Regions from separate parts of the Methylobacterium sp. Leaf102 genome, predicted to be linked through region 2. Evidence: riboswitches for the same ligand, from Rfam matches in the RefSeq annotation. Region 2 holds a riboswitch; the other holds the start of a gene.
What was found. A riboswitch is a leader RNA that binds a small molecule or an ion and turns the genes downstream of it on or off. The one in region 2 is predicted to bind thiamine pyrophosphate.

Region 1 (4,188 bases), on a different contig from region 2:
GCGCGGTGAGCGCCGGGGCCTTCTTCGTTCGATCGTGCGTCACCTACGGGCAGGCGTGACGCTGGCCGTCATTGCCGAGATAGGTGCCCGACTGGCGATCGTAGGACCGGAAGCGACGGACGCAGTAGGCGTCGTCCCGCTGAGGGGCGACTTCTGTCTCGACGGCGTAGCCGGCCGGCGCATAGCCGCCGCCATAGGCACCGTAGCCACCGCCGTAATAGGCCGGGGCGTAGCCGCCACCGTAGTAATCGTCGCCATAGAAGCCGCTGCCGAGGCCGTAGCCGATACCGGCTCCGGCGAGCCCCAGGCCAACGCCGAGGCCGAGACCGCCGTAGCCGCGGCGGTAGCCGTAGCCGCGCCCGCCCCGGTAATCGGCGAACCCGCCGCGGTAGCCGCCCCGGTTGAACCCGCCGACGCCGCCACGATACCCGCCAAGCGCCGCGCCGCCGCCGAACCCGGCCGCCGTGGCGCCGAGACCACGGCCGCCGCCGAAGCCGCGCCCCGCGAAGCCCTGACCGCCGCCGAACCCGCGCCCGGCTAGGCCCTGGCCGCCGAAGCCGCCGCGCCCACCGCCCATCATGCCGCCGCGGAACCCACCACCGCCCGCGAAGCCGCCGCCGCCGAAGCCACGGCCGCCCCCGCCGAAGCCGCCCATATGGCCACCGCCGCCGCGAAATCCGCCCCCGCCGCGCGCGTCGGCCTGGGCGGGAATGAGAATGAGAGCCCCGACCATGGCGGCCGATGCGAGGAGAATGCGATTCATGGTGATGATCCGCGTTGCAGCGCCGGTCCGGAACGGAGGCGCGTTTGGAGGATCAACGCTGCCGTCAACGCAAGGTTCGAACCGTGACCTTGGCGTTCGTTCCATCCGTCGACGGCTCGGTCCCGGACGGGGTCTGGGCTGACCCTGCGGTCCCAATGGAACTCCGCTCACGAAAATGCTACCTTGGGTTTATAATAGATGGATTGATAAACCTTAAGTTATATATTTCTTGGGTGGACCGGCCGCAGAGACCGGGATCACAAGGACAAGCCCATGGACATCAAAGTCAATGATTCCGACTGGAACGGCCTGACGGGCGAAGAGCGGGACAAGATTCGTACGATCATCACTCAGATCTTCAAGCAGGATCATAATATCGTCGGAGACAAGACGCAGACCGCCGATGCGCAGCAGCTCGATTCGATCTTCTGTACGCTGGCCTGCAATGCCGCCCAGGGCCTGGCCGAAGCGGCGTGCAACGCCATCCCGAATCCGACCGGGAAGCAGGTATGCCTGATCGCGGCGCAGCAGGCCGGCGACTTCTGCCGAAGCAAGTGCTGAAGACCATGGGCGCGACAGCCGCGCCGAACCGACTTTGACGACGCCGCCGAGTCGCAGGACTCGGCGGACCGACCGTGGCGGGACTTTCGGCGGAACCGCCCGTGTACGGCTGCGGCGATTGACAAATCGGGCGCAGGCGTCGAACCTGGAACGATTCCGAGGGGGGCTCCGAGACCGGGAGCTGAGATTGGGCGCGACGCCCTGACCCTTGAACCTGATCCGGTTCGTACCGGCGGAGGGACGGGAATGCTTTCGCCGCGCCATTGCGTGGTGTCCCCCACCCAATGCTGTTCCTGACGAATCCGGGTCGCCTCCCAAGCCCGGAGCACGCCCGATGAACAAGCCCGTTTTGCCCCAGGATCTCCCCCACGATCTTCCGCAAGGTCTTCCCAAAGGCTCGCCCCAGGCGGTGACCACTGGCCCGATCATGGGGTCGCACAAGGTCTACGCGGCGGTGGCCGGGCATGACGACATCCGGGTGCCGTTCCGCGAGGTGACCCTGAGCGACCCGAAGGAGGCCCCCGTGCGGGTCTACGATCCGTCGGGCCCTTACACGCAGACGGACGCCAACATCGACCTCAACGCCGGCCTGCCGCTGATCCGCGATCCGTGGATCGCCAAGCGCGGCTACGCCACGGTGACGCCGCGCGCGGTCAAGCCCGAGGACAACGGCTTCGTGCCCGAGGACAAGCTCGTGGCCCCGTGTCCGGCGCAGCGCCTCATCCGCAAGGCCGGCCCCGGCCAGATGGTGACGCAGTACGAGTTCGCGAAGGCCGGGATCATCACGGAAGAGATGATCTACGTCGCCCACCGTGAGAACCTCGCCCGCGAGACGATGCTGGAGGGCGCGCAGGCCGCGCTCAGCGACGGCAACAGCTTCGGCGCGGCGCTGCCGGCCTTCATCACCCCCGAATTCGTCCGCGAAGAGATCGCGCGCGGCCGGGCCATCATCCCGGCCAACATCAACCACCCCGAGGTGGAGCCGATGGCCATCGGCCGGAACTTCCTCGTCAAGATCAACGCCAACATCGGCAACTCGGCCGTGACCTCGTCGGCGGCGGAAGAGGTCGAGAAGCTGGTCTGGGCGACCCGCTGGGGCGCCGACACGGTGATGGACCTCTCCACCGGCCGCAACATCCACAACATCCGCTCGTGGATCGTGCGCAACTCGCCGGTCCCGATCGGCACGGTGCCGATCTACCAGGCCCTGGAGAAGGTCGGGGGCGATCCGCTGAAACTCGACTGGGAGGTGTTCAAGGACACCCTCATCGAGCAGGCCGAGCAGGGCATCGACTACTTCACCATCCACGCCGGGGTGCGCCTCGCCCACGTGCCGCTCACCGCGCGCCGCGTCACCGGCATCGTCAGCCGCGGCGGCTCCATCATGGCGCGCTGGTGCCTCGCCGGGCACCGCGAATCGTTCCTCTACGAGCGCTTCGACGAGATCTGCGACATCATGCGGGCCTACGACGTGTCGTTCTCGCTGGGCGACGGCCTGCGCCCCGGCTCCATCGCCGACGCCAACGATGCGGCCCAGTTCGCCGAACTCGAGACCCTCGGCGAGTTGACGAAAATCGCCTGGGACAAGGGCTGCCAGACCATGATCGAGGGCCCCGGCCACGTGCCGATGCACAAGATCAAGGTGAACATGGAAAAGCAGCTGGAGGAGTGCGGCGAGGCGCCGTTCTACACCCTCGGGCCCCTGACCACCGACATCGCGCCCGGCTACGACCACATCACGTCGGGCATCGGGGCGGCCATGATCGGCTGGTTCGGCTGCGCCATGCTCTGCTACGTCACGCCGAAGGAGCATCTCGGCCTGCCCAACCGCGACGACGTGAAGGAAGGCGTGATCACCTACAAGATCGCCGCCCACGCCGCCGACCTCGCCAAGGGCCATCCGGCGGCGCAACTGCGGGACGACGCCCTCTCCCGCGCCCGGTTCGACTTCCGCTGGGAGGACCAGTTCAACCTCTCCCTCGATCCCGACACGGCGCGCGCCTACCACGACGAGACCATGCCGAAGGACGCCCACAAGGTGGCGCACTTCTGCTCCATGTGCGGCCCGAAATTCTGCTCGATGAAGATCACGCAGGATCTCCGCGCCGAGGTCCTCGCCATGGAGGCGGCGGGCCAGGTGCTCGGCGAGGCCACCCCCATGAGCCAGGCCGAGCGCGAGGCCGGCATGGCGGCGAAATCCGCCGAGTTCCAGGCCGAGGGCGGCAAGCTCTACGTGGACGCGGCGGAGTAGGACGGACGAGCCCCCTCGGGTCCGGCCTCGGCCGGGCCCGTGCGATGACGAGGTGCGCGCCCTCTTTCCACCCGCGGGGAGAGGGCGCACTCCTGTTCCAGCCCGATGCGCCGACATCGACGTTCGATGACGGACGGATGCGGACATGGGATCCGCATCCGGTCCCATGTCGCGAAGCCGAGGCTCGTCGAATTGCCCGTCTCGCGTTTCAGCCGAAGAGAATCAGGGCTTTCGTCAGAGTGGTCCAGATACCCCAGGCGATGGGAACGCCGACAGCGAGCCACGCCAACAGGGCGCCGAGGGTCAGGCCTCCGCGACCGATCCCGCGTTCACCGGCTCCAGCCGCCCCCACGCCGACGCCGCCTTTGGTCACGGCGGTGAGTTCCGCTTCCGTCATGAACCAGCGTGCGGCCAGGGGACGGACCAGGAGGTTGGCGACGAAGCCCGCCCCCAGGAAGCCGCGAGGATGTACATCGTTCGGGTGTAGAGTTCGGCGCCCTGGATACCGGCATCCACCTGCGCCTGGCGGATCGCCGTCACCACGAGCGGACCGACCACGCCCGCCGTGGACCAGGCGGTGAGGAGCCGCCCGTGGATGGCCCCTACGAACTGC
Region 2 (4,188 bases):
TCTCGAACCGCTTCGTCAGCATATAGACATAATCTTTGACGTCGTTCCCCCTGTAACTCAGGATTGTGGGGACGTCCGTGGGTACGATCGTGAAGTTGGGCTCGATGTCCACGTCACTCGCGAGCATCGCGTCCAGGAGCGCGTCTTCGGCTTCGCGGTTGGGGCTGCCCTGATGCCAATCCTCAAGGTAGCCCTCACGCTTCGCCTTATCGAAGATCGCATCGAGCAGTGCCCCGGCGGCACGCTTCTTCTTCTCGGCATATGGGAGATGCGAACGAAGGATAGGTGCGAGGTCGACGTTGAACTGCTTTCGCAGATTGCCGATGACCTCCTCGGCGAACGCAACTTCAGAGAGTTCGAGTAAACGGCTTTCCAATCGAATCATCACACGCTTCCTTACGTTGAGGTTGCGTTATCGAGATGCAGTACAACCTGAAAGAAAACAATCTCAGATTTCATTTCACGTGAGGATTCGACACCGTCGTGATTCGAGGCCTTTCGGGATCGTGCCCATCTCCCCCACCGGAGGTCCTGGGGGAGGCGAGGCGCGGAATTCGAATGGAATTGCAACCGGGGTCCGCAGATTTCACGTTGATCCAACCATCGTTTCCCGGTTGATGGCGGTTCGGAGAGCCGCGCAAAGCGAGCGTCCGGTTGCCGAAGGGCGATCCTTGACCCAACTAGGCCATATGCTCGATCGAGGTCCGCCCCAGTCGCCGCCCACCGCCGAAGCCGACGGATCGGAAGCGAACGACGTTCCGTTCGGCGCCCTGCAGCAATGCGTGGCCCTGCGCGACTGGCTGCTGAGCGAGGGGGCCCGGATGCCCAACGCCGAGGACCTCCTGGCGGGGTTGGCCGAGCGGCTCATCGACCTCGGGGTGCCGGTGGACCGGGCGACCACGGCCATCGACGCCCTGCATTCCGAATATTCCGGCGTCGGCCGTTTCTGGACCCGCGAATCGGGCTCGACGGTGCGGCTGTTCCCCCACGGCGACGCCTCCGACAAGGCCTACCGCGAGAGCCCGTTCCAGACGGTCCACGAGACCGGGGAGTGGCTGATCCTCGATCTTTCCGAGACGCCGTCCGACGCCTACGCGGTGATCCCCGACCTGAAGGCCGAGGGCTACCGCCACTACATCGTGGCGCCGCTGTTCTTCACCAACGGCACCCGCAACGGCATCACGTTCGCCACACGCAGCGAGGATGGATTTCGCGATGAAGACGTGGCGATCCTGCGCTTCGTCATCCCGACGCTCGCCGCCGTGATGGAGATGCGCAGCATCAACAAGCAGCTCGACCACGTGCTGCGGATCTATGTCGGCGACGAACCGCACAAGGCGATCCTGGCCGGCTCGATCCGGCGCGGCCACGTCCAGCGCATCCGCTCGGCGATCCTGTTCGCCGACATGCGCGACTACACCCGCATCTCCGCCGAGATGACCCCGGAAGAAGCGGTGGACCTTCTCAACATCTTCTTCGACTGCCTCGTGCCGGCCATCGAGCGCGAGGGCGGCGAGGTGCTGAAGTACCTCGGCGACGGCCTGCTGGCGATCTTTCGCGAGCGGGGCGACGACCTCGGCGGGGCGGCCAAGGGGGCGTTGACGGCGGCCCAGAGCGCGCTCGCGGCCATCGACGAGGCGAACGGCCTCGGGCGCTTCGCCCAGCCCGTGGCGGCCGGCATCGCGCTCCATCATGGCGAGGCCGCCTACGGCAATGTCGGCTCGGGCGCGCGCCTCGACTTCACGGTCATCGGCCGCGACGTGAACCTCGCGAGCCGCCTCGCCCGCCTCAACAGGACGCTCGGCGAGCCCCTGCTGATGTCAAAGCCCTTCGTGGATTTCCTCTGGGGCGATCCGGTCTCCCTCGGCACCCACGCCCTCGACGGGTTCGCCGAGCCCATGGGGGTGTTCCGCCCCGGACGGCCGGCCGCGACGGTGTGACGAGGCGCGCGGGGTGTTGACCGGAGCGTCGTTGCGGCCCACATCGGTGGTGTTCCAGGGAGATCCCCGGCAAGGGGCTGAGAAACCGATGAGCGGCCTGCGTGCGGGCGGCGGCGCGGAAATCCTTCGAACCTGAACCGGTTCATACCGGCGTAGGGATTGGACCGCCGTGTTTGCCCGCCCGAGTTCGGCGGGCTTCGCTCAGAAGCGCACCGGCCCCACACCCCCTGCGTCCGTCGCGGAGGTTGTCCAGGTGCTCGTTCCCAGCCGACCCATCGATCTCAGGCGCTCACCCGCCGCCGCCCGGGCGCAATCCGCCCTGCCGGCCCGCTGCGATGTCGCCATCGTCGGCGGCGGCCTCATCGGCCTGTCCATCGCCTGGCGCCTCGCGGAACGCGGACGCGCCGTTACCGTCGTCGAGCGCGAGACCGTCGGCGCGGGGGCGAGCCTCGCTGCCACCGGCATGCTGGCGCCGGCCGCCGAGCACGAGCCCGGCTCCGACCAGCTGCTGCCCTTGGCCCTGGTGAGCCTGTCGCGCTGGCCGGGGTTTCGCGACGCCCTGCAGGCGGCGTCGGGCGTCGACATCGACTACCGGGAGGAGGGCACCCTGGTGCTCGCCATCGGCCGCGACGAGGTCGAGCGCCTGCGCTTTCGCCACGACCTGCAGGTCCGCTCGGGCCTCGAGGCCACGTGGCTGTCCGGGCCGCAGGTGAGGGCCCGCGAGCCGGCCCTGCGCCCGGCCGTCACCGCCGGCCTCTACTGTCCCCACGATCATCAGGTCGATCCGAGCCGGGTCATGGCCGCCCTGGTGCGGGCCTGCACGGCCGCGGGCGTCACCATCGTGGAGAATTGCTCCGTCGAAGCCCTGGACTGGGCGGGCGACCGGGTCACGGGGCTCCTGACCGGCCAGGGCCGGCTCGCGGCCGAGACCGTGATCCTCGCCGCCGGCGCCTGGAGCGGGCAGACCGGGCTGCTCCCCGATGCCCTGGCCCTGCCGGTGCGTCCCCTGAAGGGCCAGTCGCTGGCGCTGCGCACCACCGCCCGCACCGGAACCCTCACCCACATGGTCTGGACCGAGCAGGTCCACATGGCCCCGAAGAGCGACGGCCACCTCATCGTCGGGGCGACGGTGGAGGATTGCGGCTTCACCCCCGGCGTCACGGCGGGCGGCCTCTACGCCCTGTTGGAAGGGGCGCGCCGCGTCCTGCCCGGCATCGAGGAGATGGCCGTCGAGGCCGTGTGGAGCGGCTACCGCCCGACCTCCGACGACGACGCGCCGATCATCGACACCCTGGCCCCCGGCCTCGTCGCGGCGACGGGCCACCACCGCAACGGCTACCTCCTGGCGCCCGCCACCGCCGACGCCGTCGCGGCCCTGCTGACGGACGGCGCCGTGCCGGACTACGCCAGCGCCTTCGGCCGCGCCCGCTTCGCCCCGGCCGAGACGAAGGCGCGCGCATGAAACTCATCCTCAACGGCCGGCCCCACGAGAGCGCGGCGCGCGACCTCGACGCCCTGTTCCGGATCGAGGCCGAGGAGACCGGGATCGAGAGCCCACAGGGCATCGCCATCGCCCTCAACGGCGCGGTTATCCGCCGCCGGGACTGGGAAACGACGCAACTCGAAGAGGGCGACCGCGTCGAGATCGTCCGCGCCATGCAGGGAGGCTGAAACCATGACCGAACCCCACGACGATCCCCTCGTCATCGCCGGCATCACCCTGGGCTCGCGCCTGTTCATCGGCACGGCGGGCTATCCCACCCAATCCATCATGGCCGAATCCGTGGCGGCGTCGGGCGCCGAGGTGGTGACCGCCTCGATCCGCCGGGTCTCGCTCCAGGGCCACGGCTCGGACACGGTCAGCAAGCTCAAGGGCTACCGCTTCCTGCCCAACACCGCCGGCTGCGAGACGGCGCGCGACGCCATCATGACCGCCGAACTCGCCCGCGAGGCCCTCGACACGACGTGGATCAAGGTCGAGGTCATCGGCGACCGCGAGACCCTGTACCCGGACGTCGCCGAATTGCTGGAGGCCTGCCGCCACCTCGTGGAGGACGGCTTCACGGTGCTGCCCTATTGCAACGACGATCCGGTGGTGTGCCAGCGCCTGGCCGACATCGGCTGCGCCGCCGTGATGCCCATGGGCTCGCTCATCGGCTCCGGCATGGGTGTGGCGAACCCGGCCAACCTCGAACTGATCTGTCGGCGCTCGCCCGTGCCCGTCATCGTCGATGCCGGCATCGGCACG

Region 1: another riboswitch for thiamine pyrophosphate. It lies ahead of thiC (phosphomethylpyrimidine synthase ThiC); the one in region 2 lies ahead of thiO (glycine oxidase ThiO).

The regions. Positions count from the first base shown of each region.
Region 1 covers NZ_LMMX01000034.1:3,430-7,617, forward strand. The annotation lists gene ASF27_RS14510 (BA14K family protein) at 44-763, opposite strand; gene ASF27_RS14515 (hypothetical protein) at 1,037-1,324, shown strand; TPP riboswitch at 1,474-1,582, shown strand; gene thiC (phosphomethylpyrimidine synthase ThiC) at 1,659-3,575, shown strand; partial or broken gene ASF27_RS14525 (OFA family MFS transporter) at 3,784-4,188, opposite strand, start outside.
Region 2 covers NZ_LMMX01000040.1:24,199-28,386, reverse strand. The annotation lists gene ASF27_RS19930 (hypothetical protein) at 1-385, opposite strand, end outside; gene ASF27_RS19925 (adenylate/guanylate cyclase domain-containing protein) at 690-1,940, shown strand; TPP riboswitch at 1,988-2,117, shown strand; gene thiO (glycine oxidase ThiO) at 2,194-3,402, shown strand; gene thiS (sulfur carrier protein ThiS) at 3,399-3,611, shown strand; gene ASF27_RS19910 (thiazole synthase) at 3,616-4,188, shown strand, end outside.